Regions from separate parts of the Daeguia caeni genome, predicted to be linked through region 1. Evidence: riboswitches for the same ligand, from Rfam matches in the RefSeq annotation. Region 1 holds a riboswitch; the other holds the start of a gene.
What was found. A riboswitch is a leader RNA that binds a small molecule or an ion and turns the genes downstream of it on or off. The one in region 1 is predicted to bind cobalamin.
Positions count from the first base shown of each region.

Region 2: another riboswitch for cobalamin. It lies ahead of nrdH (glutaredoxin-like protein NrdH); the one in region 1 lies ahead of ACFO1V_RS09005 (TonB-dependent receptor domain-containing protein).

Region 1 covers NZ_JBHSEL010000053.1:227,693-248,474, reverse strand. The annotation lists gene ACFO1V_RS09085 (potassium transporter Kup) at 1-1,686, shown strand, start outside; gene ACFO1V_RS09080 (TetR/AcrR family transcriptional regulator) at 1,990-2,646, shown strand; gene ilvC (ketol-acid reductoisomerase) at 2,689-3,708, shown strand; gene ACFO1V_RS09070 (aminotransferase-like domain-containing protein) at 3,983-5,158, shown strand; gene ACFO1V_RS09065 (BA14K family protein) at 5,336-5,680, opposite strand; gene ACFO1V_RS09060 (NAD(P)-dependent alcohol dehydrogenase) at 5,851-6,927, shown strand; gene ACFO1V_RS09055 (hypothetical protein) at 6,888-7,214, opposite strand; gene ACFO1V_RS09050 (endonuclease/exonuclease/phosphatase family protein) at 7,137-8,246, shown strand; gene ACFO1V_RS09045 (NUDIX hydrolase) at 8,449-9,159, shown strand; gene ACFO1V_RS09040 (PhzF family phenazine biosynthesis protein) at 9,284-10,213, shown strand; gene ACFO1V_RS09035 (pyridoxamine 5'-phosphate oxidase family protein) at 10,298-10,732, shown strand; gene ACFO1V_RS09030 (universal stress protein) at 10,904-11,347, opposite strand; gene ACFO1V_RS09025 (glycoside hydrolase family 10-like protein) at 11,465-12,658, shown strand; gene ACFO1V_RS09020 (HlyD family secretion protein) at 13,037-14,104, shown strand; gene rbbA (ribosome-associated ATPase/putative transporter RbbA) at 14,101-16,881, shown strand; gene ACFO1V_RS09010 (ABC transporter permease) at 16,883-17,995, shown strand; cobalamin riboswitch at 18,115-18,334, shown strand; gene ACFO1V_RS09005 (TonB-dependent receptor domain-containing protein) at 18,470-20,335, shown strand; gene ACFO1V_RS09000 (ABC transporter substrate-binding protein) at 20,360-20,782, shown strand, end outside.
Region 2 covers NZ_JBHSEL010000099.1:839-11,868, forward strand. The annotation lists gene ACFO1V_RS10115 (hypothetical protein) at 1-362, opposite strand, end outside; gene ACFO1V_RS10120 (BMC domain-containing protein) at 362-973, opposite strand; gene ACFO1V_RS10125 (aldehyde dehydrogenase family protein) at 970-2,526, opposite strand; gene ACFO1V_RS10130 (class-III pyridoxal-phosphate-dependent aminotransferase) at 2,547-3,827, opposite strand; gene ACFO1V_RS10135 (DeoR/GlpR family DNA-binding transcription regulator) at 3,974-4,762, shown strand; gene nrdF (class 1b ribonucleoside-diphosphate reductase subunit beta) at 4,977-5,966, opposite strand; gene nrdE (class 1b ribonucleoside-diphosphate reductase subunit alpha) at 6,079-8,229, opposite strand; gene nrdI (class Ib ribonucleoside-diphosphate reductase assembly flavoprotein NrdI) at 8,217-8,615, opposite strand; gene nrdH (glutaredoxin-like protein NrdH) at 8,624-8,845, opposite strand; cobalamin riboswitch at 9,270-9,478, opposite strand; gene gltS (sodium/glutamate symporter) at 9,885-11,030, opposite strand, start outside.

The sequences.
Region 1 (20,782 bases):
TTGCTTGTCGTTACCATCAAATATGTGATCTTCGTCCTGCGCGCCGACAATAATGGCGAAGGGGGAATCCTGTCCCTCATGGCGCTGGCGCGTTCGGTCGTGCATCGGCGGGCAGGCTGGGTGCTGGCGGCCGGCATTCTCGGCGCGGCCCTGTTCTTTGGCGATGCCGTCATCACGCCTGCCATTTCGGTTCTGTCGGCGGTTGAAGGGTTTGAAATTGTCACGCCACATCTTGAACCTTTTGTCGTGCCGGTGACAGTGACCATTCTGGTCACGCTGTTTTCCATCCAGCGCATGGGGACGGCGCGTGTGGCGACCGTCTTCGGGCCGGTCATGGCACTGTGGTTTCTGGCGCTTGGGCTGTCCGGCCTGTGGCATATTTTCGATGATCCAAACGTGCTGGTCGCACTCAATCCCTATTATGCACTGCAGTTCATGATGCTTAGTCCCGCTGTTGCCTTCGTGACCTTCGGGGCGGTGTTTCTTGCCATGACGGGGGCGGAAGCGCTCTATGCCGATCTCGGCCATTTCGGACGCAGACCCATCGTGCTTGCATGGCTTGGGATCGTGTTTCCCTGCCTTTTGCTCAATTACTTCGGGCAGGCGGCCTATATTCTGTCGCACGGGCGCAAGGCCGAACTGCCGTTTTTCCAGATGCTGCCGGATTTTGCATTGCTGCCCATGGTCCTGCTTGCGACGGCTGCAACCATCATTGCCAGTCAGGCCGTCATTTCAGGCGCCTATTCCGTGGCGCGTCAGGCGGTGCAGCTCAATATCCTGCCGCGACTTGAGATCCAGCATACGTCCAAGAAGCTGCACGGGCAGATCTATATGCCCCGGGTCAATCTGTTTCTCGGCATTATCGTGGTCATTTTCGTGCTGGGCTTCCAGAAGTCCACCAATCTGGCTGCCGCTTATGGCATTGCCGTTACCGGCAACATGCTGGTGACGACGGCGTTGCTGTTCATCGTCATGCTGCGGATCTGGAACTGGCCAAGACTGCGCGCCATCGCCTTCATCCTGTGCATGCTGATGATCGACATCATGTTTTTCAGCGCCAATATTCTCAAGGTGCACGAGGGCGGGTGGGTGTCGATCCTGGTTGCGGCCATTCTGGTGGTGGTGATGTGGACATGGACACGTGGCTCGCGGCTGCTGTTTGCCAAGACCAGAAAGACGGAAGTGCCGCTTGATCTCATCGTTGACCAGATGCAGAAACATCCGCCCACCATTGTGCCGGGTATGGCAGTATTTCTGACAGGTGATCCGAAATGTGCGCCAACGGCGCTGATGCACAGTCTGAAACATTATAAGGTGCTGCATCAGAGCAACATCATTTTGACGGTCGTGACCGCCTCAAAACCATGGGTGCCGATTCAGGACAGGGCGCGGATCATGCAGTTCAATGAACGCTTCATGCAGGTGACGCTGACCTTCGGCTATATGCAGCAGCCCAATATCCCCCGTGCGCTGATCTATTGCCGCAAGCTTGGCCTTGATTACGATACGATGACTACCTCCTTCTTCCTGTCGCGTCGTTCACTCAAGGCTTCGCATAATTCAGGCATGCCCTTGTGGCAGGACAAGCTGTTCATCCTTTTGGCAAGTACGGCTGCCGACGCGACAGAATATTTCCAGATTCCGACCGGACGTGTGGTGGAAATCGGCACGCAGGTCAATCTGTGATCAGCAAGGCGCGCAAGGGGCTTGAAAGGCTGGGCCCGTCTTTGCCCTGCAGATTGAGATGAGGACAATCGCAGCGGGTTTTCGTCTTGTTTTGCCGCGAAGGATGCCGGTTCTGTCTTTCCGGCGGAAAGGTGACACTGGTTCTTGTGCCGGAGCCTTCATGTGGTCTGCCGCCTTCTGTCCAACAATGCATCAGGCTGTGCCCAAAATTCATTACATTGCATAAAAATCATTCTTGACGCATTTGTCCGCTGAGATTATGGATAGGAACCGTACCGTACGGTACAAGAAGGAGGATCAGCGTTGACAGACAAGAAGGATGACTTGCAGGCCAAGGTGCCGCAGGCTCTGTCGCCGCGACAGAGCAATGTTCTGGAGCAGGCTCTGCGTCTTCTTGTTGAAGGCGGAGACCGCGCCTTGACGACGGCGAGCATTGCGCGTGCTGCCAATTGCTCGAAGGAAAGCCTCTATAAATGGTTTGGTGACCGTGACGGCCTATTGACGGCGATGGTGCGCTGGCAGGCGTCGAAAGTGCGTGTCGTGCCATTGGCACGTGAAAGGCTCGATGCCGAGGCACTGTTTTCCAGCCTTGAACATTTTGCACGTGACTGGCTGCTCGTTCTGTCGAGCCAGACATCGATTGCGCTCAACCGGCTTGCGATCAGCCATGCCGCATCGGCCAAGTCTGCCCTGGGCGATATTGTGCTGTCGAATGGCCCGGTTGCCATGGCTGCCCGTCTGAAGCCGGTGCTCATAATGGGCAAGGAAGCAGGGCTTCTGTTCTTTGACGATGTCGATGAGGCGTTCCGGACATTCTTCGGGCTGGTCGTGGGCGACATGCAGATCCGTCTGCTGCTCGGCGACAGGCTGGAACAGACAGATGCCAAGGTGATCCGGGATGCCCGGCGTGCCACCAAGCAGTTTTTCGCTCTTTATGGAGCACAAGCATCGGCTGACTGACATCAGCCGTAGGATTCAAACTGAACCGAAGGGAAGAATACAATGCGCGTTTATTACGATCGGGATGCCGATCTGAACCTGATCAAGTCGAAGAATGTCGTTATCGTTGGTTATGGTAGCCAGGGCCGTGCGCATGCGCTGAACCTGAAGGACTCCGGTGCTGCCAATGTCCGCATCGCCCTTCGTGAAGGTTCCGCTACCGCCAAGAAGGCCGAAGCTGACGGCTTCCAGGTCATGACTGTTGCTGATGCAGCCAAGTGGGCCGATCTGATCATGATGGCAACCCCTGACGAACTGCAGGCCGACATCTACAAGGAAAGCATCCATGACAATCTGCGCGATGGTGCTGCAATCGCCTTCGCCCATGGCCTCAATGTTCATTTTGGCCTGATCGAGCCAAAGAAGACCGTTGACGTCATCATGATCGCACCGAAGGGTCCGGGCCACACGGTTCGCGGCGAATATCAGCGCGGCGGCGGCGTTCCTTGCCTGATCGCTGTTCATCAGGACGCTTCGGGCAATGCCCATGACCTCGCCCTGTCCTACGCTTCGGGCGTTGGCGGCGGCCGTTCGGGCATCATCGAAACCACCTTCAAGGAAGAATGCGAAACCGACCTGTTCGGTGAACAGGCAGTACTTTGTGGCGGTGTTGTCGAACTCATCCGCGCTGGTTTCGAAACCCTGGTTGAAGCTGGCTATGCGCCTGAAATGGCCTATTTCGAATGCCTGCACGAAATGAAGCTGATCGTGGACCTGATCTACGAAGGCGGCATTGCCAACATGAACTATTCGATCTCGAACACGGCTGAATGGGGCGAATATGTCACTGGCCCGCGCATCATCACTGCTGAAACCAAGGAAGAAATGAAGCGTGTTCTGAAGGACATTCAGACCGGCAAGTTCACCTCGGAATGGATGCAGGAATATCGCGCTGGTGCCGCCCGTTTCAAGGGCATCCGCCGCAACAACGATGCGCACCAGATCGAGGAAGTTGGTGCAAGGCTGCGTGCAATGATGCCGTGGATCGAAAAGAACAAGCTGGTCGACAAGGCCCGCAACTGATCATCAGACAATCATTGGGGACGGTTCGCCGTCCCCGACAGCTTTGACAGGGCGTTTTAGGAAAAGCCGTTTTACGCAGGGCGATCACAGATTTTCCGCATATCCTTATTCGATACAAGCATAGGAAAGCCTGTTCTCGTTTCGCCAATTTTGCGCTAGGCGTAGTTTCCTAAAACGCTGATGGGGGCACCTGGCGTCCGTGTGACCCTGAAGCATGAATGAGGAGAATGACGTGCAGGACTGGGACAAAAATTACGCAACCCGCTCGAAACGCATGCGTGCATCGGAAATACGCGAGCTGCTGAAGCTTCTGGAGCGCCCAGACATTATTTCGTTTGCGGGCGGTATTCCCGATCCGAAACTGTTCCCGCATGAGGCCTTTCAGGCTGCCTATAGCGATATTCTGAGCGGTCAGGAAAGCAATGCTGCCCTGCAATATTCCGTTTCGGAAGGTTACAAGCCACTGCGTACATGGCTGGTTGGTGAACTTGGCCGTTTCGGCATCAAGTGCACGGAAGATAATGTGTTCATCACCTCTGGCTCGCAGCAGGCGCTTGACTATCTGGGCAAGCTGTTCCTGTCGCCGGGTGATACGGCGCTGGTCGCAGCACCAACCTATCTTGGTGCGCTGCAGGCCTTCAATGCCTATGAGCCGAACTATGACATTCTTGCCATCAAGGGCAACCGCACGCCCGAATCCTATGCGCAGGCAGCGGAAAAGGCCGGAGGCAAGGTGAAATTCGCCTATCTTTCGGCTGATTTCAGCAATCCGACCGGCGAGACGGTTGACCGCGCCGGCCGGGAAAAACTGCTTGCCATGGCTGACGAGCTCGACATTCCGGTGATCGAGGACGCCGCTTATCAGCACCTGCGCTATAATGGCGAGGCCATTGCGCCGATCATGGCGATCGATATTGAACGCAATGGCGGCGACATTGAAAAGACCCGCACCATCTATTGCGGCTCCTTCTCCAAGACACTGGCGCCGGGCCTGCGCGTTGGCTTTGTGGTTGCAAACCAGGCTGTCATTCGCAAGCTTGTGCTGATGAAGCAGGCTGCCGATCTGCACTCCTCAACCATCAACCAGATCGCCATTCATCATGTCGCCGAACGCGGCTTCCATGAACAGGTTGAAAAGATTGCCAAGGTTTACAAGCATCGCCGCGATTGCATGCTGTCGGCCCTGGCCGCCCATATGCCGGAAGGCACGGACTGGACGAAGCCGGAAGGCGGCATGTTCATCTGGGTCACCTTGCCGGAGGGCATGGATGGTGCAGCCCTGCTTGCCGCTTCCATCGATAGTGAAAAGGTGGCCTTCGTGCCAGGCAAGGCCTTCTATGCTGATGGCTCGGGCGCCAATACGCTGCGTCTCAGCTATTCCTGCGCCAATGACGAAATGATCGAGGAAGGCATCAAGCGTCTTGGCCGTCTGATCCGCAATCATATGTAACCGTTCTTGAACGGCATTCCAGTCAGGCCGCATGCCCGTCATGCGGCCTTTCTGTTGCTTGGGCATATTGTTTTCGCGCTTCGGACGGAAAACCGGTTTTCATTTTTCCTGGAGCTGCAACTTATCCTTTTCGCAGTTCCGGGCGGAAAACCGGTTCCCACTTTTCCTGGAACTGCTCTATTGCTGGAAAGGTGAGACGCATCTCGTGCGCGGGCCGGTGAGGGGTTGGTAGGTGTTGTCCGATGCGCGATAGCTGCGATAGCGCTCCGTACACCAGCGAATATGGTTGCTGCCTGGCAATGGTGGTGGTGTGGCCGCGCGGCTGGTCGGACAGACTGCACCATAGCATTTTGGCGTGGCGGCACTGGTCGAACTGCCCGGAATGGTCGGCCCGGCTGGCCTGAGCGGCTGGATATAGGGATTGCCATTCAGCTCAACGGCATGACCGGGCAGGACAAAGCCGAACAGGCAAATGGCGGCAATGATTGCGCATAGGCCAGCGCGCGCGGTTTTTCCAGACATCTGATCTGTCCTCAAGGCGCCTGTTTCCGGGTGGGTCAGGCGCATCCATGTTTCATTACATTATCAAACATACTTCAAATTGGGCTTATAGTGGATTTACGATCATGAAAAGTTGTACCTAAATGAGTGTGCGATTTCCATTAGGGTAAGGTTATAGAAAGGGGGCTCTGATGGTTCAGCTGATGAAAGCGGCAGTCTTTGTCGAGAAAAACCGTATTGTGCTTGAAGACAAGCCTGTTCCGGATGTCGGGCCACTGGATGCGCTGATCCGCATCACCACCACCACGATTTGCGGCACGGATATCCATATCCTCAAGGGAGAATATCCCGTCGAGAAAGGGCTGACCATTGGGCATGAGCCGGTTGGCATCATCGAAAAACTGGGCTCTGCTGTCACCGGCTATCAGGAAGGCCAGCGTGTGATTGCCGGTGCGATTACGCCATCCGGCCACAGCTATGCCTGTCTGTGCGGATGCGGGGCGCAGGATGGTGCGGGCAGCAAACATGGCTTCCGGGCGATGGGGGGCTGGAAATTCGGCAATACGATCGATGGCTGTCAGGCCGAATATGTGCTGGTCAAGGACGCCATGGCCAATCTGAGCCCGATCCCGGATCACCTGAGCGATGAAGATGTGCTGATGTGCCCGGACATCATGTCGACCGGCTTTTCAGGTGCGGAAAGCGGCGGGGTGAAGATTGGCGATACGGTTGCCGTTTTTGCGCTTGGGCCGATTGGTCTGTGTGCCGTGGCAGGTGCCCGGCTGATGGGAGCGACCACGATCATTGGCGTGGATACGCTGCCTGAGCGCATGAAGGTTGCGCGCGGGCTTGGCGCTGACCATGTCATCGATTTCAAGGCGGGCGATCCGGTCGAGCAGATCATGGAACTCACGGATGGGCGCGGCGTGGATGTCGCCATTGAGGCGCTTGGCACGCAGAGCACGTTTGAATCGGCCTTGCGCGTCCTGCGTCCCGGCGGAACCCTCTCAAGTCTGGGCGTCTATTCGACAGATCTCAAGATTCCGCTTGATGCCTTTTCGGCTGGCCTTGGCGACAAGCGCATTGTCACCACACTGTGCCCCGGCGGCAAGGAACGGATGCGCCGGCTGATGGAGGTTTGCGCTTCTGGTCGTGTTGATCTGAAGCCGCTGGTCACCCATCGCTTCAAGCTCGATGACATCGAAAAGGCTTATGATCTGTTTGGCAATCAGCGTGATGGCGTGCTGAAAGTGGCCATCCAGCCATGATGGCTGCCTGAAGGACAGGCGCATTGCCTGAATTCTGGCATTGTCCATGTGCGATCATGGGCAATGCCCTGATTTTCATATTCCCGGCTCTTGAACCGTGCATATTTTGCCTGCCGGAGCGGTTTCGGCGCTAGCATATTCATGTTGAGAATAATGATGCCCGGCATGAACTGCTTGCCAAGTGGGTCATTAGCGGCAACATTGCTGCAATGTTTACGATTGCTACATTCAATGTTGAAAATCTGATGCGCCGGTTTGATTTTTCCGGTTTTCGCAATCAGTTGCATCAGGATCGCAGCCTGCAATTGTTTGAAATCAGCGATGAGGAGCAATATCGCCTGCTCGAACAGGCACGCACGATGGCGCATACGGATGATACGCGCCAGCTCACCGCGCTTGCCATTGCCGATACGCGCGCCGACATTCTATGCCTGCAGGAAGTCGACAATCTCGCCGCGCTCAATGCGTTTGAATATGGCTATCTGTTCAAAATGATCGGTCATGGCTATCGCCGGAAATATCTGGTTGATGGCAATGATTCCCGCGGCATCGATGTGGCTGTGCTGGTGCGCGACGAAACACGCGATGGCAAGCCGATTTCCGTCGATGCGGTGACCAGCCATGCCCATGTGACCTATACGGATTATGGGCTTTACGATCCTGTTCTGGCCGAGCTTGGCATTGAGCCGCATGACCGTATTTTCCGGCGCGACTGCCTCAACATTGATCTGCGCATTGGCAACAAGCCCTTGTCGCTGTTTGTCACCCATCTGAAGTCCATGACCGGATCGCGCAATGGGTTTGATGGGCGAATTGCCTCATTGCCCATTCGACAGGCGGAAACGCGGGCCATTCGCCGCATCATTGAAGACAAGTTCGGCGCGAACAGGGCAGCCGAACGGCGTTGGCTGATCTGCGGTGATTTCAACGATTATCGCGAACGCATCGTCATTACGGGTGACCGCTGGAATGGCTATGACTTCACGCCGGTCCGGGAAGAGCAAAGCGCGCTCAATGAATTGCTGGATGATGGTTTTGCCGTCAATCTGGTCGAGCGGCGTCCGGTGATGGATCGCTGGACGCTTTATCACACCCGCGGTCCGGAAGAGCGCCATCTCTGTCAGCTCGATTACATTCTGGCCTCGCCATCATTGGCGGCCAGGAATGAAAAGGCTGTGCCGGCAATCATCCGCAACGGCCAACCTTACCGTACGATCTTTCCGCCTGATCAGGTGGTGGAGCGCTATCCGCGTACCGGATGGGATCGGCCAAAGGCAAGCGATCATTGTCCTGTCGCCGTGACGCTTAACGTGGTTTGAAATCCGGCATAAGCAGTTCCAGGAAAAGTGGGAACCGGTTTTCCGCCCGGGAACTGCGGAAAAACAGGCAGTTCCAGGAAAAGTGGGAGCCGGGTTCCTGTCCAGACTGCGATAAACAATATTAGAGCAATCAGCGTTTCCGTGAAAATCTGAATTGCTTTAAGCTGCCGCATCAGTTGCATCAGCCATGGGAACAGGTTTCATGGATCGCGTCGCAGAAAATACGGTTCTGACTGTCGAGCGCGTTGATGTTCGCATCGTGCCGGGGGCGCTTGATTATGCTTTGGAGAATCATGCAGCCATCCGCGCCAACTGGCAACGTGAATGCGCGGCCAATCCCAGCCTTTATGATGGTGAGATTTATCTTGCACCTGAAGCGCGGCTTGAGCATGGTGTGCTTACGGCAGGCTTCAGACGCACGAGCTTTGCCACGCTGATGCATTGGCGGCGCGATCCGGCACGCATGCGTCCATGGCATATTTTCAGTGTTGGCGTGATTACCTCACGGGAAGGCGATCTCATCGCGGCTGAAATGGGCCACGGACATGCCATTGCCGGGCGCATCTATTTTCCCGCCGGCACAGTCGACAATCAGGATATTGTGGATGGCCGGGTTGACTATAATGCCAATATGCTGCGCGAGGTGCGCGAAGAGACCGGGCTTGATCTTGGGCAGGCCCGGATGGAGCCGCATTTCAATCTCGTAACCAGCAACCGCAGCATCGCCCTGTTCCGCCGTTTCCGGTTCGATGCCTCTACATGGGAGCTGGTGGCTGCGATCAATGATTTTCTTGCCCGCCAGTCCATGCGGGAACTGGCAAGGATCATTCCGGTCAGCCGTGCCGGTCAGCTTGGAGAGGCTACGCCGCCTTATGTGCGGGCCTTTGCCGATTGGCATTTTATGAATTCGTAAAAACCTGCAAACAATCAATGACAGCGCCGTCAAATTGTTTATGCTCAATTTTGTCGGGAGCACTGGCAATGGAACCGGTTGCAGTTTGGGCGAGGAGACTGTTTAGCGAGCGAGGACGTTGCGTATGACGAATGTGATCGCGTCAGGTCGGTATTACGAGATTTTTGATGTTTTCTCCGACAAGGCCATGGCAGGCAATCCTCTGGCGGTGGTGCATGAATGCTCAGGCCTCAATGATGCGCAGATGCAGGCGATTGCACGTGAGTTCAATCTTTCCGAAACCATCTTTCTGCTGGAACCGGAAAACAAGACGCATACGGCTTCCGTTCGCATTTTTACACCCGAATATGAGCTTCCCTTTGCCGGTCATCCGACGGTCGGGGCGGCCATCTCGCTGGCACGTCGCCGCCATGAGGGCAAGGAGCCGGGCCTTCTGATCGCACTGGAGGAAAAGATCGGCCTTGTGCGCTGTGGCGTGGTTCTGGGCGAGAACAACAGCGCCTTTGCCGAATTTGATCTGCCGATCCTGCCGCGACGCCTCGATGTGAAAATCGAAAAGGAGGAAGCCGCCGCCGCGATCGGTCTCGGCACGCATCAGATTGGTTTTGAAAACCATGTGCCGGCAGTCTGGAGTGCTGGGACACCGTTTTTGCTGGTGCCGGTGCATAATCTGATTGCCGCGGCCAAGGTGTCGATCGATCCGGTCTATGTCTGTGAGAGCCTGCCACATGTCGATGGCAGGCCGTTGCCGATCTATGTCTATTGCCGTGATACCATCCTGTTCGACAGCCATTTTCATGCGCGCATGTTTGCGATCGGCGCCAATGTGTTTGAAGATCCCGCAACCGGGTCGGCGGTGGCCGCTTTTGCCGGTGCGGTGCAGGAAAATGATCAGCCGGTCGATGGGGCAACCCAGTTCTGGATCGAACAGGGCATGGAGATGGGGCGGCCGTCACGCATCCGGCTTGAGCTCGATGTGGAAAGGCAGAAACTCACTTCCGTGCGTATTGGCGGATCAGCGGTGAAAATTGCCGAAGGCCGTCTGTTCGTGTGACTAATTTTTGTTTTTAATCAAGGTATTGGCTGAGAATTATGATAAATTGAATCTCAGCTTGGGCACCATATGGGGATACGCACCATGATGATCAGGGAATTGTCGGATTATGATGTTCGCGATATGATCCAGCATGCGAGCGTGGGGCGGATGGCCTATATTCTGGACGATCGTCCTGTCATTGTCCCGATGGGATTCCGTTTCAGTGGCGGCTCGCTTTATTCATTCACAACTGATGGACAGAAAACGGCTGCGCTTGCCAGAAACAATGCGGTTTGCGTGCTGTTTGACGATATTCAATCGCGCACCAAATGGCGCTCGGTGGTTGTTCATGGACGTTATCATAGGATCGAGGGGGAGCAGGAAAAGGCAGCCTTGGTGAAACTGTTTTCGGATTTGCCGACCTGGTGGGAGCCTGCCTATGTGCGCATGGTGAAACAGGACGGCGAGGAGCGCAAGCTTTCGCCAGTCTTTTTCCGTGTCGATATTGAAAGTGCAACCGGCCGTGAGGCCGGTTGAGCCACGCCTGATGCGCTGAGAGCAATCCAGATTTTCACGGAAATGCCGATTGCTCTGACATATTGTTACTTTACTGTTCCGGACAGAAACCGGTTCCCGTTTTTCCTGGAGCTGCTTGTTTTCCCGCAGTTCCCGGGCGGAAAACCGGTTCCCACTTTTCCTGGAACTGCGTTAGCGAACAACCAGTACCGGAATATGGCCGCGGGTAAGCACTTCATTGGTCTGGCTGCCAATGATGAAGCTCTTGAGGCCGCGTCGGCCGTGTGAGGCCATGACGATCAGGTCAATATTCAGTTCCTGTGATTTTTCGATGATCGCTTCTGCGGCATGCATGGCGCTGACATGCAGCGGCTCGATGGTCAGGCCGAGTTCCTGCGCCTGTGCCTGCACCTTGTCGAGGATTTTCTGGGCGAATTCTGTCCGTTCCTTTTCATAGACTTCGATGAAGGCTGGCGTGTCGATCCAGCCGCCCGGCAGGCCGGAGGCAGAGTAGGGGGCGGTGACAGTCATCACCGTCACCTTGGCACCGAGCGCCTTGGCGAGTTTGAGCCCGTGAGTGACGCCACGTTCGGCGAATTCAGATCCATCCGTAGTAATAAGAAGCTGTTTGTACATTTTGCCCTCGCTCTTGTCGCACGGTTTCATTCATGAATTTAAGGACTATATGAACAAGATCAAATCCTTTCGGCAGTAAGCTGCTCTTGTGCAACATAAAGTGAAACGGATCTCCTGATGCCACTCGATTGCGACGCCTTTCATGCAAGCTGGGTTGCGACCGTGCTCAATCTCGACTGGCCTTCACGGGCTTCCCTCGCAATCAGCGACGATGCCGAGCGGGTGAAACAGCAAAAGCGCGAATTGCAGCGTCTGTTTGATGAGGCGCAAGACCATGGGCTCAATGCGGTCATTTTTCAGGTCTCGCCGACGGCGGATGCCTTTTATCGGTCAGACTATTTGCCATGGTCTGCCTATCTGACCGGCACGCCCGGCAAGGATCCGGGATTTGACCCGCTGCAGTTTGCCATCGATGAGGCGCATAAGCGCGGCATTGAACTTCATGCCTGGCTTAATCCCTATCGCGTTGCCATGGATACCGAACCGGCGACGAGAGCGGCCCTGTCGGCAAGCCTGTCGGGTGGGCGGGACAGCGTCTACAAGACCCATCACGACTGGGTTCGCATTGCCGCCGGGCGACTTGTGCTTGATCCGGGCATTCCGCAGGTACGCAAATGGGTAGGCGATATCGCCGCCGAGGTCGTGCAGAAATATGATGTCGATGGCATCCAGTTCGACGATTATTTCTATTATGAAACGGCCGGCTCCAGGCTTGATGACGATGAGACCTTCAGGCGCTTTGGCACCAGTTTTGCCAGCAAATATGACTGGCGGCGCTACAATACGGAAATGCTGGTGCGCGAAATTTCTGAGCGGGTTAAGACAATCAAGCCCAAAGCGCGTTTTGGCATTTCGCCGGGCGGGGTGTGGCGCAACAAGGCGGATGATCCGCTTGGTTCTGCAACGCGGGCAGGCAAGACCAATTATGACGGCGATTTTGCCGATACGCGGGCCTGGGTCAAACAGGGCCTCGTCGACTATATCGCACCGCAGATCTATTGGTCACATGGGCGCAGGGATGTGCCCTATGATGTGCTGGCCCGATGGTGGGCGGATGTGGTGCGCGGCACGAAAACCGATCTTTATATCGGCCTGGCGCTTTATCGTGCGGGTGAATCTTCGGCCTCGGAGCCCGGATGGACGGATGAGAACGGCGTTGGCGAGATCAGGCGACAGCTTGAACTCAATGAAAAACTGCCTGAGGTAAAGGGCAGCATTCTGTTCCGACATGGTTTTCTGTCTGATCCAAAACTGAAGCCGGTTTCGGATTTTTTCAAAAAACGCTGGGGCGCGTGTCGAAAGCGCCAGTAATTTTTCTAGTCTTTTGATTGAAATCAAAGAGCCGGATTTGGGGCGGTGCTAGACAATATTTGTTCGTCGCGTCCACCAGCGCGTGAACGTCTTCCGGGGTGCCGTCCCGGCTACCCAGGCCTTCTCCCAGGCACCCCGGTATATCGAATCTGTCGAGCGCATGAGCGCGATCTTTCGCAACGTCGTTTTATCGACAGCCAGCGGGTGCTGGCGACGTTGTTCTCCTCTATTTCACCAATACAGCACCCGCGCCCTCCCAAGGCTGTGATGTGAATTGTGATATTCATGAATATTTTGCAGCAAGTCCGTTGCAGGGCAGAAATGTGATTTCTATGCTTGTGCAAGAATTTATTGATTTCTGAACAGTGGGGAATTGGCATGGCGTTAGACCGTCGGAAGTTTTTGTTTGCGGGCCTTGCCGTCATACTGGCCGCCGGCGGCTATTATGCATGGAAGAATTTGAACGGATCCAGTTTGCCTGAAGGCATTGCTTCGGGCAATGGCCGTATCGAAGCGGTCGAGATTGATGTGTCCACCAAGACGGCAGGGCGCGTGCGTGAAATTCTGGCCAGAGAAGGCACCTTCGTGAAGGCAGGTGATGTGCTGGCGCGCATGGATACCGATCTTCTTGACAGCCAGCGCAAACAGGCCGAGGCACAGTTGCGGCGTGCTGAAATCGGTGTTGAAACGGCCCATGCCCTGGTTGCACAGCGCAATGCGGAGCGGGCTGCCGCCGATGCGACCGTGGCCCAGACCGAGGCGCAGCTTGATGCCGCCAATCGCCGTCTGGCGCGTTCTGAACAGTTGACCGCCTCGCGCACGGTTTCGCAGCAGGTTCTGGATAATGACCGCGCCGCAGCCAAGGCGGCAGAGGCTGCCGTCAATCAGGCGAAAGCCCAGCTTGCGGCAACGGAAGCGGCCATTGGTGCTGCCAAGGCGCAGGTCGTGGATGCGGAAGCTGCGGTTGAGGCGGCCAGGGCTGCGATTGCCGCCATTGAAGTCCAGATCAATGATGCAACATTGCGTGCGCCGACGGATGGCCGCGTGCAATATCGCGTGGCTGAGCCGGGCGAAGTTCTGGGCAGTGGCGGGCGCGTGCTCAGCATGGTTGACCTCAATGATGTCTATATGACCTTCTTCCTGCCGACGGCGCAGGCTGGACGGGTGGCGATTGGCGCGGATGCGCGCATCGTGCTTGATGCGGCACCGCAATATGTCATTCCGGCTTCGATCAGCTTTGTCTCCGATGTGGCGCAGTTCACGCCCAAGACGGTTGAAACCGAGGAAGAACGGCAGAAGCTGATGTTCCGCGTCAAGGCCAAGGTGCCGGAAGAATTGCTGCGCAAATATGTCCAACAGGTAAAGACCGGCCTTCCGGGCGTTGCTTATGTCAAGCTTGATCCGAACGCCGAGTGGCCGAGCCATCTTGCGGAAACTGTAGAATGAACGAAACGGCGACAGGGGCTGAGGGCGCTGACCGATTTGTCGTGCGTGCTGCGGGCGTCGGGCTTTCTTATGGCAAGGTTCGCGCGCTCAACGATGTCACGCTGGATGTTCCGGCCGGGTGCATGGTGGGGCTGGTCGGCCCGGACGGGGTTGGCAAATCCAGCTTGCTTTCGCTGTTTGCCGGGGCGCGGCGCATGCAGCAGGGCCATATTGAGGTTCTGGGCGGCGATATTGCCAACAAGCGTCATCGTCAGTCTGCCTATCCGCGCATTGCCTATATGCCGCAGGGGCTTGGCAAGAATCTTTATCCGACCCTGTCGGTTTTTGAGAATATCGATTTTTTCGGCCGGCTGTTCGGGCAGGACGAACGGGAACGCCAGCGTCGCATCAAACATCTGCTGACGCGCACGGGCATGTCGGCCTTTGCCGACCGGCCGGCCGGAAAGCTGTCGGGCGGCATGAAGCAGAAGACCAGCCTGTGCTGTTCGCTGATCCATGATCCTGATCTCTTGATTCTGGATGAACCGACGACGGGTGTCGATCCCCTGTCGCGCCGTCAGTTCTGGGAACTGATCGATGATATTCGCAAGGATCGCCCTGGCATGAGCGTGATCGTGGCCACCGCCTATATGGAGGAGGCCGAGCGGTTCGACTGGCTGGTGGCGATGAATGATGGCGCGATTCTGGCAACCGGAACGCCGCAGGAATTGCTTGCGCACACCAAAACCTCCAATCTGGATGCGGCCTTTATCGCGCTTTTGCCGGAAGAACAGCGCCGTGGCCATCATGATGTGGTCATTCCACCACGCGCGGTCAGCGGGGATGACAATATAGCCATTGAGGCGGAAAATGTGACGGTGCGTTTTGGCAAGTTCACCGCCGTCGACAATGTCAGTTTCCGTATCCCGCGCGGGGAGATTTTTGGCTTTCTCGGTTCCAATGGCTGCGGCAAGACCACCACGATGAAGGTGCTGACCGGACTTCTTCCGGCAAGCGAAGGTACGGCCAAACTGTTTGGCCGCGCGGTCGATCCCAATGACATCGATATACGCCGCCATGTTGGCTATATGTCGCAGGCATTTTCGCTCTATTCGGAACTGACGGTGCGGCAGAACCTGGAACTCCATGCAAGGCTGTTCCAGATGGAGCCGGATGAAACCGCACGCAGAATCAAGGAACTGACAGAACGCTTTGATCTTGTCGATGTTATGGACACGCTGCCGGACGCTTTGCCGCTGGGCATGCGCCAGCGTCTGTCGCTTGCGGTTGCGCTCATCCATTCGCCAAGCATACTGATCCTCGACGAGCCGACATCGGGGGTTGATCCGGTCGCGCGCGATGAATTCTGGCAGATTCTGGCGGAGCTTTCGCGCAAGGATGATGTGACGATTTTCGTTTCGACACATTTCATGAATGAGGCGGAACTGTGTGACCGCATTTCGCTGATGCATGCCGGCAAGGTGCTGGTCAGCGATACGCCCAAGGCAATTACGGCAAGCCGCAATGCTGCAACGCTGGAAGATGCTTTTGTTGCCTATCTGGAAGAGGCGATTGGCGATAGCGGCAAGGCTGCGCAAGAACCAGAACCGCTTGAAGAGGTCGAGCCTGTCACAGATCATGCGCAGTACAGGAAACGCAGATCTGGCCTGTTGCCGAATTTCCGGCGCATGTTCGCCTATACGCAGCGCGAGGCGCTAGAATTGCGGCGCGACCCCATCCGCGCCACCCTTGCCCTGGTTGGCAGTCTCATTTTGATGTTCGTCATGGGCTACGGCATCAATATGGATGTCTCCAACCTTTCCTTTGCCGTGCTTGATCGTGACGACACGGTTGCAAGCAGGCAGTTGTCGCAGGAAATTGCCGGGTCGCGTTATTTTACCGAAAAGCCGCCAATCATCGATTATGATGATATGGATCGGCGCATGCGCAATGGTGAAATCAGCCTGGCCATTGAAATCCCGCCGAATTTCGCACGCAACATAGCCCGTGGCCATACGGTAGAGATCGCAGCCTGGATCGATGGTGCCATGCCCATGCGTGCTGAAACGGTGAAGGGCTATGTGCAGGGCGTTTATGCCAACTGGCTGAGCCAGAAAACACGCGAACTTTATGGTTCCGCGGCGACATTGGGCAATTTCAATATCGAAATCCGCTATCGCTATAATCCGGATGTGCAGAGCATCGTGGCGATGGTGCCGGCGATGATCCCGCTTCTGTTGCTGATGATCCCGGCCATGTTGTCGGTGCTGAGCATTGTGCGCGAGAAGGAGCTTGGCTCGATCATCAATTTCTATGTGACGCCGGTGACCAAGCTCGAATTCCTGCTCGGCAAGCAATTGCCCTATATTGTGTTGGCCTATTGCAATTTCCTGATCCTGCTCTTTGCGGCGATCTTCATCTTCAGGGTGCCGTTTACCGGCAGTCTGCTGACCTATTGCGCGGCAGCCCTGCTTTATGTCACCGTGACAACGGGCATGGGGCTGGTGTTCTCGACCTTCCTGAAAAGCCAGATCGCGGCAATCTTTGGTACCGTACTCCTGACCCTTATTCCGGCGATCCAGTATTCCGGTATCATTGACCCGGTATCCGCGCTGCAGGGGGCGGGTGCCCTGATCGGTCGCATTTACCCGACCACCTATTTCGTGATCATTTCGCGCGGCAGTTTCTCCAAGGCGCTTGACTTTGGTGACCTTGGCGCTTCGTTCCTGCCGCTTCTGATCGCCATTCCGGTGCTGACAATAGCGAGCGTCCTGCTCCTCAAGAAACAGGCGGACTGAGATGAGGATCAGCAATGTTTTCCAGCTCGGCATCAAGGAACTGCGCGGTCTGTTCCGTGACCCGGTTCTACTGATCCTGATTGTCTATGCCTTTTCGCTTGCCATCTATACGGCGGCAAAGGCCATGCCGGAGACCCTGAACAATGCGACGATTGCCATTGTGGATGAAGATCAGTCGCCGGTCTCAAGCCGCATCATCACGGCCTTCTATCCGCCCTATTTCGTGCCGCCAAGACTCATTACCGTGAACGAGATGGACAGCCGCATGGACGAGGGGCTGGATACATTTGCGCTTGATGTTCCGCCCAATTTCCATCGCGATCTGCTGGCCGGTCAATCGCCGACAATCCAGCTCAATATTGATGCGACGCGCATGAGCCAGGCCTTTACCGGCGGCGGCTATATACAGAATATCGTCACCAACGAGGTGAACGAATATGTCAATCGCTATCGCGGCGACAGTTCCGTTCCGGTCACGCTCAATCTGCGCGCACGCTTTAACCCCGATCTGGATCAAAGCTGGTTTGGTGCCATTTCCAATGTCATTTCGTCGGTGACGATGCTGTCCATCATCCTGACAGGGGCGGCACTGATCCGTGAGCGCGAACATGGCACGATCGAGCATCTGCTCGTCATGCCTGTAAGCCCGGTGGAAATCATGATCAGCAAGATCTGGTCGATGGGGCTGGTGGTGCTGATTGCCTCGGCCTTTGCGCTGGTATTCGTTGTGCAAGGGATTTTGCACGTGCCGATCCAGGGCTCCATATTGCTGTTTCTGGTGGGGGCGGCCCTGCAGCTTTTTGCCACGACCAGCCTTGGCATTTTCCTGGCAACGGTTGCAGGCTCCATGCCGCAATTCGGCATGTTGCTGATTCTGGTTCTCATCCCCATGCAGATGCTGTCCGGCACAATGACGCCGCGTGAAAGCATGCCAGAAATCATCCAGAACATCATGCTGGCAGCCCCCAATACGCATTTTGTCATTCTGGCGCAGGCGGTGCTGTTCCGTGGCGCGGGGCTTAGTGTTGTCTGGCCGCAACTGCTTGCACTTTTCGTGATCGGATCGCTGCTGTTCCTGTTTGCGCTGCGCCGGTTCAGGGCATTCCTGAAATAGAAAACGTCTTTAAAATCAAAAGGATTTTTGAAAAATATGAGAATGTGATTCCAGGACGTGTTGTGGCATGGCTATTGCCATGCTTCCGACGGTGTTGCGAATCCGCATAGGCATTGCTATGCCTGTATGCAGAAGACGGTTCCGCCGTAAAAAGCGGATGAAAAGGGAACGCGGTGCGATCATTGGATCAAGGCCGCGACTGCCCCCGCAACTGTAACCGGAGAGCGATCCTCCTAAGACCGGAAACGGTCATGGCCACTGAACGCGAATGCGATTGGGAAGGTGGAGGTAAGGCAAAGACCCGGAAGTCAGGAGACCTGCCGTGTTCTGTCACCCATGCCTGGATACGGGGTGTGTCCATGCGCGGCTTTCCGTAGCGGTGACATTCGAACAATGTTGCCGCAGGTGCGGAAGTGAAACGCCAATCATTTCTCGGTCTGCGGTCTGGCTTTGCCCTCAGGCGGGAGAAATGAAATGCGCATATCCAATCATCTTGTATCTCTGGCAGCGACAGTTTCCATTCTGGTGCCGGCAGGCGTCATGGCGCAGCCTGTGGCAGTAAACGATGAGACGGTCGTACTGGATACGATCGTGGTCACGCCGCTGCGCCGCGCCGGTTCGCTGGCGCGTTCGACATCATCGATGATCGTGATTGACCGGGCAGAGATCGAGCGCTCTGCGGCAACCGATCTGCAGTCGCTGCTCACAAACTATAATGGCATCACGGTCAATGCGAATGGCGGCATGGGGGCGGCATCCTCACTCACGATACGCGGCATGTCATCGATGCAGACGGTGGTGCTGATCAATGGCGTGCGCACTGCTTCGGCTACGACCGGTGCAACTTCCCTTGCCAATATTCCATTGAGTGCCATTGAGCGTATTGAAATTGCCAAGGGGCCGCATTCGGCGCAATATGGCGCGGATGCCATAGGCGGTGTGGTCAATGTCATCACCAGACAGGGTGGGCTTTGCGGGGACAAGGCCTATTGCGGCAGTGTTTCGGCTGGTGTGCTTTATCCGTGGGGAGGCTATACCTCTGCCAATCTGCAAGGCCGCAGCACGGATGGGGTGGATTATGCCATCGGTGCTGCCCTGATTGGAACCGAGGGCTATGATTTCACCGCACCCGACTATTTTGGTCACGAGCCGGACAAGGATGGTTTCCTGCAGGGCTCGTTCAATCTCGCGCTGTCGAAGGATTTTGATTGGGGCAAGATCTATGCCGATGGCCTGTTGAGCCGTAGCCGGATTCGCTATGACAATAGCTATCCCTATCGCAACGAGGCCTATGCAACCGCTTTCACCGGCAAGGTTGGAACGCGCATCGACCACAGTGAGGACTGGTCGTCGACGGTTGAATTCAGCACAGGTCTTGATCATTCGCGCGATTTCCGCAAGGGTGTGCCGGGTTTTGACCGTTTCCAGACCGTACGTACGGGCCTGCTTGCCACAAGCACAAGGGAATTCGAGACCGGCAAGGTCTCGCATAGCCTGACGGGCGGTGTCGAAGCCTATCGTGAACAGGTCAATTCAACCACTGCTTATGATGAAAAGGCGCGCAATCTGGCTGCCGTCTATGGGCAATATTCGCTCGAATATGAGGCGCTTACAGTCGATAGCGGTGTGCGTTATGACTATAACCAGCAGTTCGGCGATGTCGTGACCTATAATCTTGGCGCAAGCTATGCGATCCTGCCGGACTTGGTCATGCGGTCATCCTTCGGCACCGGCTTCCGCGCGCCGACTTTCAACGAGCTTTATTATCCGTATTTTGGCAATCCCGATCTGCAGCCAGAAAAATCGCGCTCGTATGAAGTCGGGCTGAACTGGAAGGTGACCGAAGCAACGAGCCTTGATCTTGCCGTCTATCAAAACCGGCTCAAGGATGCGATCATCAGCGTCGCGCCGACCTATCTGCCTTACAACATTGCCCGCGCCAAGGTGACCGGCCTTGAAGTGGAACTGTCACACCGTTTCAATGAGCGCTGGTCGGTGAGGGGCAGTTTTGAGTATAAGCAGCCGATCGATGAAGACACCGGCAATGACCTGGCCTATCGCGAAAGGGTCAAGGCAGCAGGCGAGCTGAGCTTCAAGGCGCTTGACAGTCTCGATCTGACCGGCCGGCTGCGCTATGGCGGCTCGCGTTATGCCAATGCGTCCAATACGGAAAAGCTTGATCCCTATGTCACGGCCGATCTGGTGGCGGTCTATTCCTTTGATGAACAGTCAAAGCTCAAGGTTTCGGTGGAGAACTTGTTTGACAAGGATTATCAGACGGTATCCGGTTATGTTGCACCTGGCCGCACGATCAATGTCGGTCTGACGCGTAATTTCTGAGGACGGCTCGAATTGAATCGTGGCATGGCAAAGAAATGGAAAGTCGGACTGGCTCTGTGGCTAGGGCTGGTTGGCTGGGTCTTTTCTGCGGCTCATGCCACGCAAACAACCCCAAGGAAAATCGTCTCGATCAATGTCTGCACGGATCAGCTTGCCATGATGCTGGTGGGCAAGGATCAGTGGCTTTCCGTATCCCGGCTGGCGCTTGACCCGGAACTGTCCGTTCTTGCCGCTGAAGCGGAGAATTACCCGATCAACAATACAGATGCGGAAGAGATTTTTCTCATGAAGCCCGATCTGGTGCTGGCGGGTACCTATAATTCGCGCGCAACGGTTGCCATGCTGCGCAAGCTTGGGCTTCGGGTCGAGGAATTCGAGCCGACCCTGTCCTTTGACGATATTGCAGAGCAGATGCTGCGCATTGGGGCGTTGATCGGGCGTGAGGAA
Region 2 (11,030 bases), on a different contig from region 1:
CGCTCGGTAATGAGACCCTTGCGCAGTTCCGGCACGCTTGGCGGCACCGTGCTGACAAACGGCAATGGCTCTGACCTTGGCGAGACGCGCGAAACCGGCTCTGCCGCGGCCTGCACCACGATTGGGGCTGCCGACAGAATATGGCTTGACGCCTCCGGCCGGAAGCGGATGCACCCCGCCTTCATGGCCGCCACGAAGGCTGGATCCTCCGCCCGGCGCAGGACAGAAAGCGCAAAATCCGTCAATTCCGTTTCCGTACCGACGGAAACATGCTCGACCGTTGGCCCGCCCAGAAGCTCGGCACGGATGGAGGCGATTTCTTCCGCCAGAATTTCACGGATGAGACTGCGAATATCGCCCATCAGCTGGCTCCTGCCTCACGTAATGCGCGTTCTGCCGCCTCGCGGGCATTGCGCACATCCGCCTCCGTTCCGGCGAGATACAGACGACCATTGGCACCGATCATGCGCATGTCGATGACCTTGATGTCAGCTTCCTTTTCTGCCTCATTACAGGCGAGAATGGCATAGGCCGCCGGCTGGCATTCGAGCAGATAGATGCTCTCGCCACCCAGAACCATTGACCCCGTCTTGTTGCGATTCATGAGGAATGCATGCTGGTCATCAACACGGGTCACGATTTTGGACGCCATGATCTTCGGCTTTTCTGCCTCATCCCGCCGCTTGCCCATGGCAGCCAGAGCTGCTTCGGCACCAGCATGAACCTCAGCTGTTGAATAGGCATGAAACTGCAATGTGCCGAACTGGCGTTCCACCACCAGAAAACCGGCCCGCACGTCTGCACTTTTGAGAACCGTGTCGGTCAGGGCCTCGATATCAAGGCCAGGCGCGATCTCAATGATTTGTGCTGCCATGCGGGCACGCGGCAATGTTCCACGCATCCATGTTGCCGTATAGGCAAGGGTCTGCGGCTGGAGCTGATCAATGAAAATGAAAGCTCGTAAATCAGTCATTGCTGGCCTCGTGTCAGCTCACGGAGCTCCTGAAGAATTAACTGGCGAAGAACTTCCCGATCGACACCGCCACGCTCTTCCATGCCAGCAACGGGCGCCGGCGAGACAAGCCGTGGCGCAGCTGGCTGGCGTGGTGCATCGCCATCAAAGACAAGGCGCACATCGCTTAGATCCGGGAACCTGACGCTCTGGTCGCTGTTCCATGCAAGCCTCGTCCAGTGCACAAGATGCTGCGGCCCGATATTCTCGCCCACTGATGAACGACCGAAATAGCCGGTACCGATCATGAAGGACGGGGCAAGATGTGTGGCAAAACCCGCCGCCCCTTGCGAGCATGGCGCATTGACGACAACGCGATAAACGGTCAACGCCGCGGCAAAATCCATGGCGCGTTGCGGATCCTCACCATGGAAGGAGGCCGAATGCCCATTGCCGGATGCTCGCAGGATCATCTGTGCCATGCCGACCGCGCGTTCAAACGTGCCAGCCGCGGCAAAGGCCAGAACCGGGCACAGTTTTTCATGCGTCAGACATTCGTCATGGCCAACTGTTTCGATCGGCGCGATCAGAACACGCGTTGAGCCCACGATGCGGAAACCGGCCTGTTGTGCAATCCATTCCGCACTCTTGCCAACGGCGGCCGTATTGAGATGGCCATCGGGGAAGAGATAAGTACGCAAACGTTCCGTCTCCACATCCGAGCAGATATGGGCACCAGCCGCACGCAAGGCACGCTCGAAATGCTGGCGGTTCTGCTCAAGCGTGATCAGCACGCTTTCATTGGTGCACAGCACCGAATTATCGAAGGACTTGCTGTCGACAATGCGCTGCGCCGCCAGATTCTGGTTGGCGCTTGGATCGACATAGACTGGCGCATTGCCCGGCCCGACACCAATTGCCGGATTGCCCGATGAATAGGCCGCGCGCACCATCGGCCCACCACCTGTCGCCAGAATGACCTGCACTTTGGGCGAGGACATCAGTGCCTGCACCAGCGGCACGGAAGGTTTTTCAATGCACTGGATCAGGCCTGATGGCGCGCCCGCCGCAACGGCTGCCGCCTCAAGCCGTGCTGCAGCATCATTGCAGCATTCCCGCGCCATTGGATGTGGACTAAAGATGATCGCATTTCGACTCAACAAAGCAAGAATGGATTTGTAATAGAGTGTAGAGACCGGATTGGTGGCAGGTGTGAGCGCCAGAATGACACCGGCCGGTTTCGGGATCTCCACCATTTTGCGCGCCTCATCCACGCGCGGATTGATGAGATCCATGTTCTCATAAAAATCCACCAATGGATGCGACGAAAGCTCGTTCTTGAGCTTCTTATGGGCAACCACACCCATGCCGGTTTCCTGCACTGCCCATTTGGCATAATGCTCGGCATTCTGATAGGCGGTTTCAGCCACGGCGCGCACAATCCGCATGACCGCTGCGCGATCAAACCTGGCAAAGGCGCGAACTGCCCAGCCGGCCCGGTCGATCTTCATGCGGGCGATCGCTTCCGCCTGATCGGGAACTGCAAGGCGAGGTGCATTTTCATTAAGCTGCATCGCTGTCACCTTCCCCAAGTTTACGCCGCACGCCGCATATTGCGCAGAAGTGCACGCGCCCGCGGCATTGCCGCTTCCATGCGATCAACGATTTCCTGACAGGTGGCAGCATCCAGCAGCACGCCCGGCTTGAACTGCAAGACGCGTTTGTCGAGCGAAGAAAAAATCGCCCAGACGCCGTTTTCATAAAGGGCGCGCGAGACAGCAACCGCCCCTTCAGGATGGTCAAATTCGAGGCCGAGGATCACGCCCCGCTGACGCACGCCAACGAAAATGTCGCTGTTCGCCGCCATCATTTCATTGAGCGTCTTCTGAAAGAATTCGGCTACAAAATGCACATTGGAAATCACTTCCGGTCGCTGCAACATGTCGATGACCTGATGGCCAACGATACAGCCAAGCTCGGAACCGCCGGAGGTGGAAATATGGGCTGCGCCATCCTCATGCAGCCAACCACCGCATTTTTCCGTCACCACACAGGCCGAAATCGGATAAATACCGCCGCCTAGCCCCTTGCCAGTAACGAACATATCTGGCTCCAGCCCATAGGACTGCCAGCCCCACATCACGCCGGTGCGCATCAGGCCGGTCTGCACTTCATCGGCAATATAGAGCGTACCATAGCGGTGGCAAAGCTCCTGACAGGCTTTCAGATAGCCATCCTTCGGCAATGGAAAACCATAGGTCGCCGGTATGGTTTCAATGATGAAGGCCGCAACATCACGGTTGTGAAGGACCCGTTCAAGCGCATCAATATCATTGAACGGAATCTGGATGAATTCATCCGGCCGGTCGGCGAGAAAAATCTTGGAGAAACGGTCATCACCCGTGGCGACCGAAAGGCCGGAATGACCATGATAGCCCTTGATGATCGACACGATCTTACGCCGCTTTGTGGCATATCGGGCGGTTTTCAATGCAATTTCCACAGCCTCGGCGCCACCAGAGCCAAAAATCGCATATTTCATGCCCGGCGCCGTCTGCACCAGTTTTTCGGCGAAAGCAGCGCGCGCCACCGAGGGAAACCAGTGATTGCCCATATCGAAATAATCCAGTGCCGACTTGAGCGTCGCCACCAGTTCGGGGTTGCGATGACCAAAATTGTAGGTTCCGCCATTCAAATGCAGGTCAATAAGCCTGCGCCCCGACATGTCATACAGGAAATAACCCTCACGCCGGTCAATCACCAGATCAATGCCCGCATCCTGCCAGAACTTGGTCTTGCCGGGATTCCAATATTCGATGGCCTTGTCGAACAACTCAGCCTTCGATTTGAAACTGAAGAAACCGTAATTGAACACTGCCGCCTCCGTTTGAAGGAAGACTGTCACATTAATTTGTGACTTGCAACATTTAAATGATGCATGTCGGTCAAATTTTTGATTGAAGTTTCAGAAGCAATCTGCGATACAGTGGCCAGAACAAGCCAAAGGATATGCCTAACCCTATGATTCCTACGAAATCGCGGAAGGAGCTGCGGCAGGAGCGCATTCTGTCAGCGTTGGAAGCGAATCCGGCGTTACGGGTCAACCAGCTGGCCGAGGCCCTTGAAGTTTCAACCGAGACCATCAGGCGCGACCTGAGCGAACTGGAACAGACTGGGCGACTGAGCAGAACATATGGCGGCGCCGTCAGCAATGCCAACCGCTTTGAGCCGGCCTTGAGCGAGCGGCTTGTCCTGAAACAGAAGGAACGCCGCGCCATCGCCCAGGCCGCAGTGCAATGCTATGCTCAGGAAGAGGCGCTGCTGCTTGGTGGCGGGGCGACCATGGTGCATTTTGCCCGTGCGCTACGCCAGATTGAACGGCGCATGACCGTGATTACGCCAGCCTATACGGTTGCGGTTGAACTTTCACTTAACCCATTGATTGATATTGTTCTTTTGCCCGGCATGTTCGAGGTGCAGGAGCATATTGTCTGGGGGTCGGAAACCATCCATGCCATTGAGCGTTATCGGGTGGACACGGCTATCATCGGTGCATCGGGGGTCAATGCCGATGGTGTCAGCGATGCGCTGCTGAAAGTTGGTGAAGTCTATAGCGCAATCGTTCATAACACGCAGCGTTGCGCGGTACTGGCCGATTCCAGCAAGTTCGACAAACGCGCGCTGATGCTCGTTGCCGAATGGTCGCCGCGCATTACACTGTTCACCGACGCCCATCCACAAGGCTCACTGAAAACCGCTCTTGCGAATTCCGGCGCCGGGACTGTGGTGGTCAATCCGGATCAGGAATGATCCGGGTGGGGAATGATTGGTGATTAATCCACAGTTTTGATCATCTTTGTTGAATATGAGACTATCCAGCTTATGACACAAAATGTTGTAAGTTGGTCATCTTTGTGACGGCGCGGCTGAAAAATTGGCATAAGCCACAAACAGTGCACACATAAACGACAAGGTTGATGTGTGCACTGCGAATCGTGGCCCAGCCTTGCAAACACCACGATGATCAGAATTCCCAGTCCTCGTCTTCCGTCGCAACAGCCTTGCCGATCACATAGGATGAGCCGGAACCGGAAAAGAAATCGTGATTTTCATCGGCATTTGGGGCAAGAGCTGACAATATGGCGGGGTTTACCCTGCAGGCTTCCGGTGGAAACAGCGCCTCATAGCCAAGGTTCATCAGCGACTTGTTGGCATTGTAATGCAGAAACATTTTGACGTCTTCCGTCAGGCCAACATCATCATAGAGATCTTCCGTATAACGGATTTCATTATCATAAAGCTCTAGCAGCAGCTCGAAGGCAAAATCCTTGATGGCCTGGCGTTCGGTATCCGAAAGGCGTTCTACCGCACGCTGGAACTTGTAGCCAATATAATAGCCATGCACCGCCTCGTCCCGAATGATGAGCCGGATCAGATCCGCCGTATTGGTCAGTTTTGCCCGGCTCGACCAGTACATCGGCAAATAGAAGCCGGAATAGAACAGAAAGCTTTCCAGAAACACACTGGCGATCTTCTTTTTGAGGGGATCACCACTATCATATTGCTCCATGATCAACGCGGATTTGCGCTGAAGGAAACTGTTTTCTTCCGACCATCGATAGGCATCGTCGATTTCCTTCGTCAGACACAGGGTCGAGAAGATGGAGGAATAGGAACGGGCATGCACGGCTTCCATGAATGAGATATTGGAAAGCACCGCCTCTTCATGCGGCGTGGCGCGATCCTGCATCAGGCGTATGGCGCCAACTCCATTCTGGATCGTATCCAGCAGCGTGAGGCCGGTAAAGACACGGATGGTCAACATCTGTTCTTCTGGCCGCAGGCTTGCCCAGGATGGAATATCATTTGACAGAGGCACCTTCTCAGGCAGCCAGAAATTGCCGGTAAGCCTATTCCAGACTTCCAGATCCTTCTCGTCCTCAATCCGGTTCCAGTTGATTGCCCGTACGGCCTGAGCCGGTCGGGATATATCTGATTTTGTCTGAATATTCATGATGTTACCTGCCATTGGGAGCAATTCCGGGAAAATGGAAACCGGTCTTTCGTCCGGAACTGAAAACAAAAAGTAGAAGCAATGCAGAGTTTCCGTGAAAATCCGCATTGCTCTAAAGCGCGCATGAAACGCAACCCTGGACTTCCGTGCCCTGAAGGGCCATCTGGCGAAGGCGAACGTAATAGATGGTCTTGATGCCCTTCTTCCACGCATAGATCTGCGCCCGGTTGATGTCACGCGTGGTGGCCGTGTCGCGGAAAAACAGCGTCAGCGATAGCCCCTGATCAACATGCTGGGTAGCAGCGGCATAGGTGTCGATGATTTTTTCCGGCCCTATTTCATAGGCATCCTGAAAATACTCACGATTGTCATTGGTGAGATAGGCTGCCGGATAATAGACACGACCAATCTTGCCTTCCTTGCGGATTTCTATCTTCGAAACAATCGGATGGATGGAGGCCGTTGCGTGGTTGATATAGGAAATCGAGCCCGTCGGCGGAACGGCCTGCAGATTCTGGTTATAAAGACCGAACTGCATGACCGATTCCTTCAGCTCCCGCCAGTCATCCTGGGTGGGAATGTGAATGCCCGCCTTGTCAAACAGGGCCTGAACCTTCTCTGTCTCCGGCTTCCATTCCGCCTCAATATATTTGTCAAAATAGATGCCAGAGGCATATTTTGACCGCTCAAACCATTTGAAACTCTTGCCCTTTTCAATCGCCAGACGATTGGATGCCCGGATTGCGTGATAGGTAACGGTATAGAAATAGATATTGGTGAAATCGATTGCTTCCGGCGAGCCGTAATAGATGCGCTCGCGCGCCAGATAACCATGCAGGTTCATCTGCCCAAGACCGATCGCGTGGGCTTCATCATTACCTTTCTTGATCGAAGGAACGGAAGCAATATTGCTCATTTCCGACACAGCGGTCAGCGCCCGGATCGCGGTTTCAACCGTCTGGCCGAAATCAGGACTGTCCATGGTCGCTGCTATATTGAGCGAGCCCAGATTGCAGGAAATATCCTTACCGATCTTTGCATAGGAAAGATCATCATTGAATTCGCTGGCTTCGCTGACCTGCAGGATTTCCGAGCACAGATTGCTCATGATGATCCGCCCGGAAATCGGATTGGCACGGTTTACGGTGTCTTCGAACATGATATAGGGATAGCCGGACTCAAACTGGATTTCTGCTATCACCTGAAAGAATTCGCGCGCCTTGATCTTCTTCTTGGTGATGCGCTTGTCCTCAACCATTTCGCGGTATTTTTCCGTTACCGAAATCTCGGTAAACGGCACGCCATAGACGCGCTCGACATCATAGGGCGAGAACAGATACATATCCTCATTGTTCTTGGCGAGGGTGAAGGTGATATCCGGGATCACCACGCCAAGCGACAGGGATTTGATACGGATTTTCTCATCCGCATTTTCGCGCTTGGTATCCAGAAAACGCATGATGTCGGGATGATGCGCATGCAGATAGACAGCCCCTGCCCCCTGTCTTGCGCCAAGCTGATTGGCATAGGAAAAAGCATCTTCCAGCAGTTTCATGACCGGGAGCACGCCGGAAGACTGGTTTTCAATCTGTTTGATGGGCGCGCCCATTTCGCGCAAGTTGGAGAGCGACAAGGCAACGCCCCCGCCCCGCTTTGACAGTTGCAGCGCGGAATTGATCGCCCGCCCAATGCTTTCCATATTGTCCTCGACTCGCAACAAAAAGCACGAGACCAGTTCACCGCGCTGTTTCTTGCCTGCATTGAGAAAAGTCGGTGTTGCCGGTTGAAAACGGCCCGTCATCATCTCGTCGACAAGCCTGCTGGCGAGATTTTCGTCGCCGCGCGCCAGCGTAAGCGCTGTCATGCAGACGCGGTCTTCATAACGCTCCAGATAGCGCTTCCCGTCAAAGGTCTTGAGCGTGTAGGAGGTGTAATATTTGAATGCGCCCAAGAATGTCGGAAACCGGAATTTGCGTGCATAGGCATCATCAAACAGCTTTTGCACGAATGCGAAGGAATATTGATCGAGCACCTGCTGTTCATAATAGCCTTCTGTTACCAGATAATCGAGTTTCTCACGCAGACTGTGAAAGAAAACCGTGTTCTGGTTGACGTGCTGAAGAAAATATTGCCGCACTGCCAGACGATCTTTATCGAGCTGGATTTTACCATCCTCATCATAAAGATTGAGCATTGCGTTGAGTGCGTGATAGTCGAGCGACGTATCGTCTCTTGCCGTTCTGTCCAGTGCTAGTGTTTCCAAAATCTTTCGAGCCCCTGTTTGACATTCATGACATCTTCTTCCGTTCCCAACAGCTCGAAACGGTAGAGTAAAGGCACACCGCACTTTGCCGAAATGATGTTTCCGGCCAGCGCATAGGCGGCCCCAAAATTGGTGTTGCCCGCGGCAATCACACCGCGTAGCAAGCCTCTATTCGTGACATTGTTGAGAAAGCTTATGACCGGTTTTGGCGTTGCGCCCTTGACCGCCCCGCCCCCATAAGTGGGCGTGACCAGAACATAAGGCCGATCCACTACCGGTATTGCTTCAGTTGCCGACAAGGGCAGCCGGAGAGCAGGCAATTGCAGCTTTTCAACAAAACGTTTTGTGTTCTCTGAACGGCTGGAAAAATAGACCAGACTGACCATTTCAGCGCTCATGCGAGGCTTGAAATCATGTCTGGCCGGAAGCCTGCCCAATGCCTTTCACCGGCAACAACCACTGGAACCTGCCGATAGCCCAACTCCTGCACGAAGGCAAAGGCTTCCGCATCACTGGATATGTCAATGACTTTATAGTCCGCGCCCTGACGATCAAGTGCACGGGTGGTTGCGGTACACTGAACACAAGCCGGCTTGGAATAGACAACGATAGACATCAAGATTTCCTCACTGTTGAATGAGACAAAAAGGGAGCATTCGTCTGTCATCAGACAGACGCCAAAAACCAATTGTTCAGACAAGACGATGGTGAGTCTCACGCTCACATAAGCTTGAAAATCAAACCCGACTTTCAAAGAGCCGATGCGCAAGCACTCACATGGAGCAATTCGGATTTTTCATGGAGATTCTGAATTGCTCCAACATGTTGTCTTGCGCTGTTCCGGACAGAAAACGGGTTCCCACTTTTTCTGGAACAGCTATAGACGCCCTGTCAGACCAGATGAACAATTAAGCGCATTAATTGCGGAAACAGGAAATGATCATAACGGTCATGCCTTCACCCCGAAGTTGCTGATAGCGGGGGACGACCGGAGAAACGATAGGGACAAAACCCATCGCTCGCCTTACGGACACCCCGCCCGTGGACGTTTGTTTGAGGCAGGTCTCCTGGCTTGCGGGTCACCGCACTTATTCGCCTTCCCAGAGCACCAAACTCCAGTGGACATTGAACAAGCACTCACCGCTTACAGTTGCGGGGGCAGCTATGGCTTTGCTGTCAGACAGCGCACCATATTCCCATCTTAGCCCCGCTTCTTTCGAATCGGGGAACCTCGAACACAAGATATAGTAGCTGCGTGATTTTTTTCGTCAATAGGTATGACGAATTATAGACAGCAGGAATGAGAAAGGTTTACGTACTGAACGCTATCGCATTCAGCCCTTCATTATGTAATTACAACCAGAATAATTTCTATCACAATAATGCCATTACGATCACATAATCAACAAACAATAATATGTATATTCACGACATTTTTGCTTTAATATATAACTTAAATTCCATTACGCCAACAGATAATTAAATAACAATAAAATTGAATACAATATTATTTCTATCAACACGACGAACAATACAAAATTATATATATTATATAGTATTGTGTAAACTAATTTATATATACTTTTACTTATGTACTATTAAAAGGCTTAGGTTATTAATTGTATAATTAAAAATTTACCTTGCGAATTAATTCACTACCCAACAAAAAGCGATATCACAAGGGCGTTGACAATATCAATAAAGAAACCGCAGACGACCGGAACAATAATAAATGCGCGAGGTGCGGCACCATATTGCTGGCTCACGGCGGTCATATTGGCAATGGCAGTTGCGGTCGATCCCAGCGTGATGCCGCCAAAGCCGGCACAGATCACCGCAGCTTCATAATCACGCCCCATGGCTTTGAAAACCACAAACACCGTGAACAACACCGTCAGCACGATCTGCAGGATCAGGCACACTGCAATAAAGGCAAAAACGCCTGACAGCGCCCAAAGCTGCAGCCCCATCAGCGCCATCGTCAGGAAAATGCCGAGCGAAAGATCAGACAAAAGCGACAAGCCATGATTGATACCTATCCGGTCAGTCGTGCTGTACTTGCGCAAAAAAGGAACGCCCAGATTTTTAAACAGAATACCAGCCACCAGACAGCTGACAAAAGTCGGGATAGTAAAGCCAGTCTTGTAGACAAGGGCATCAATGCCAAAACCGATCATGATGGCGATATTGATCCCCAATATCGCTCTCAGAACATTGAAATAGTCGAGATGCGCTGCCTTCATGGTGGCGTCGTAGCGCACACCTACATTGAGATCTTCGTCGGGCGACGCAGTGATCTTGTGACGTTTTATAAGATAAGTGGCAATAGGCCCGCCAATCACACAGGCAGCGAACAGCCCTCCCATATTGCTGGCAATGCCAAGCTCCATCGCATTGAGAACGCCAAGTCGATCAACAAATATCGGAGCCCAGGCCGCTGTCGTCCCTACCCCACCCGTCAGCGAGATTGACCCCACCATCAACCCCGCGTGCGGATCAAGCCCAAACAACGACGCAAGCGAAATGCCGAGAACATTCTGCATGATCATGAATGCTGTCGCCAGAAACAACAGCATGAGAAGAGGCTTTCCACCTTTCACAAGATCAGAAATATCTGCCCTCAAGCCAATTGCTGCAAAAAATACCAGCAAGAGGAAATCACGCGAACCAAGTGCAAACTGTATTTTATGGCCTGATACAAAATATATCAAAGCAACAAGGGCAGAGCAGAGAAAGCCACCAATGACAGGCTCCGGAATAGAATACTTGCGTAGAAAATTGCTACGAAACTTTATTGCTTT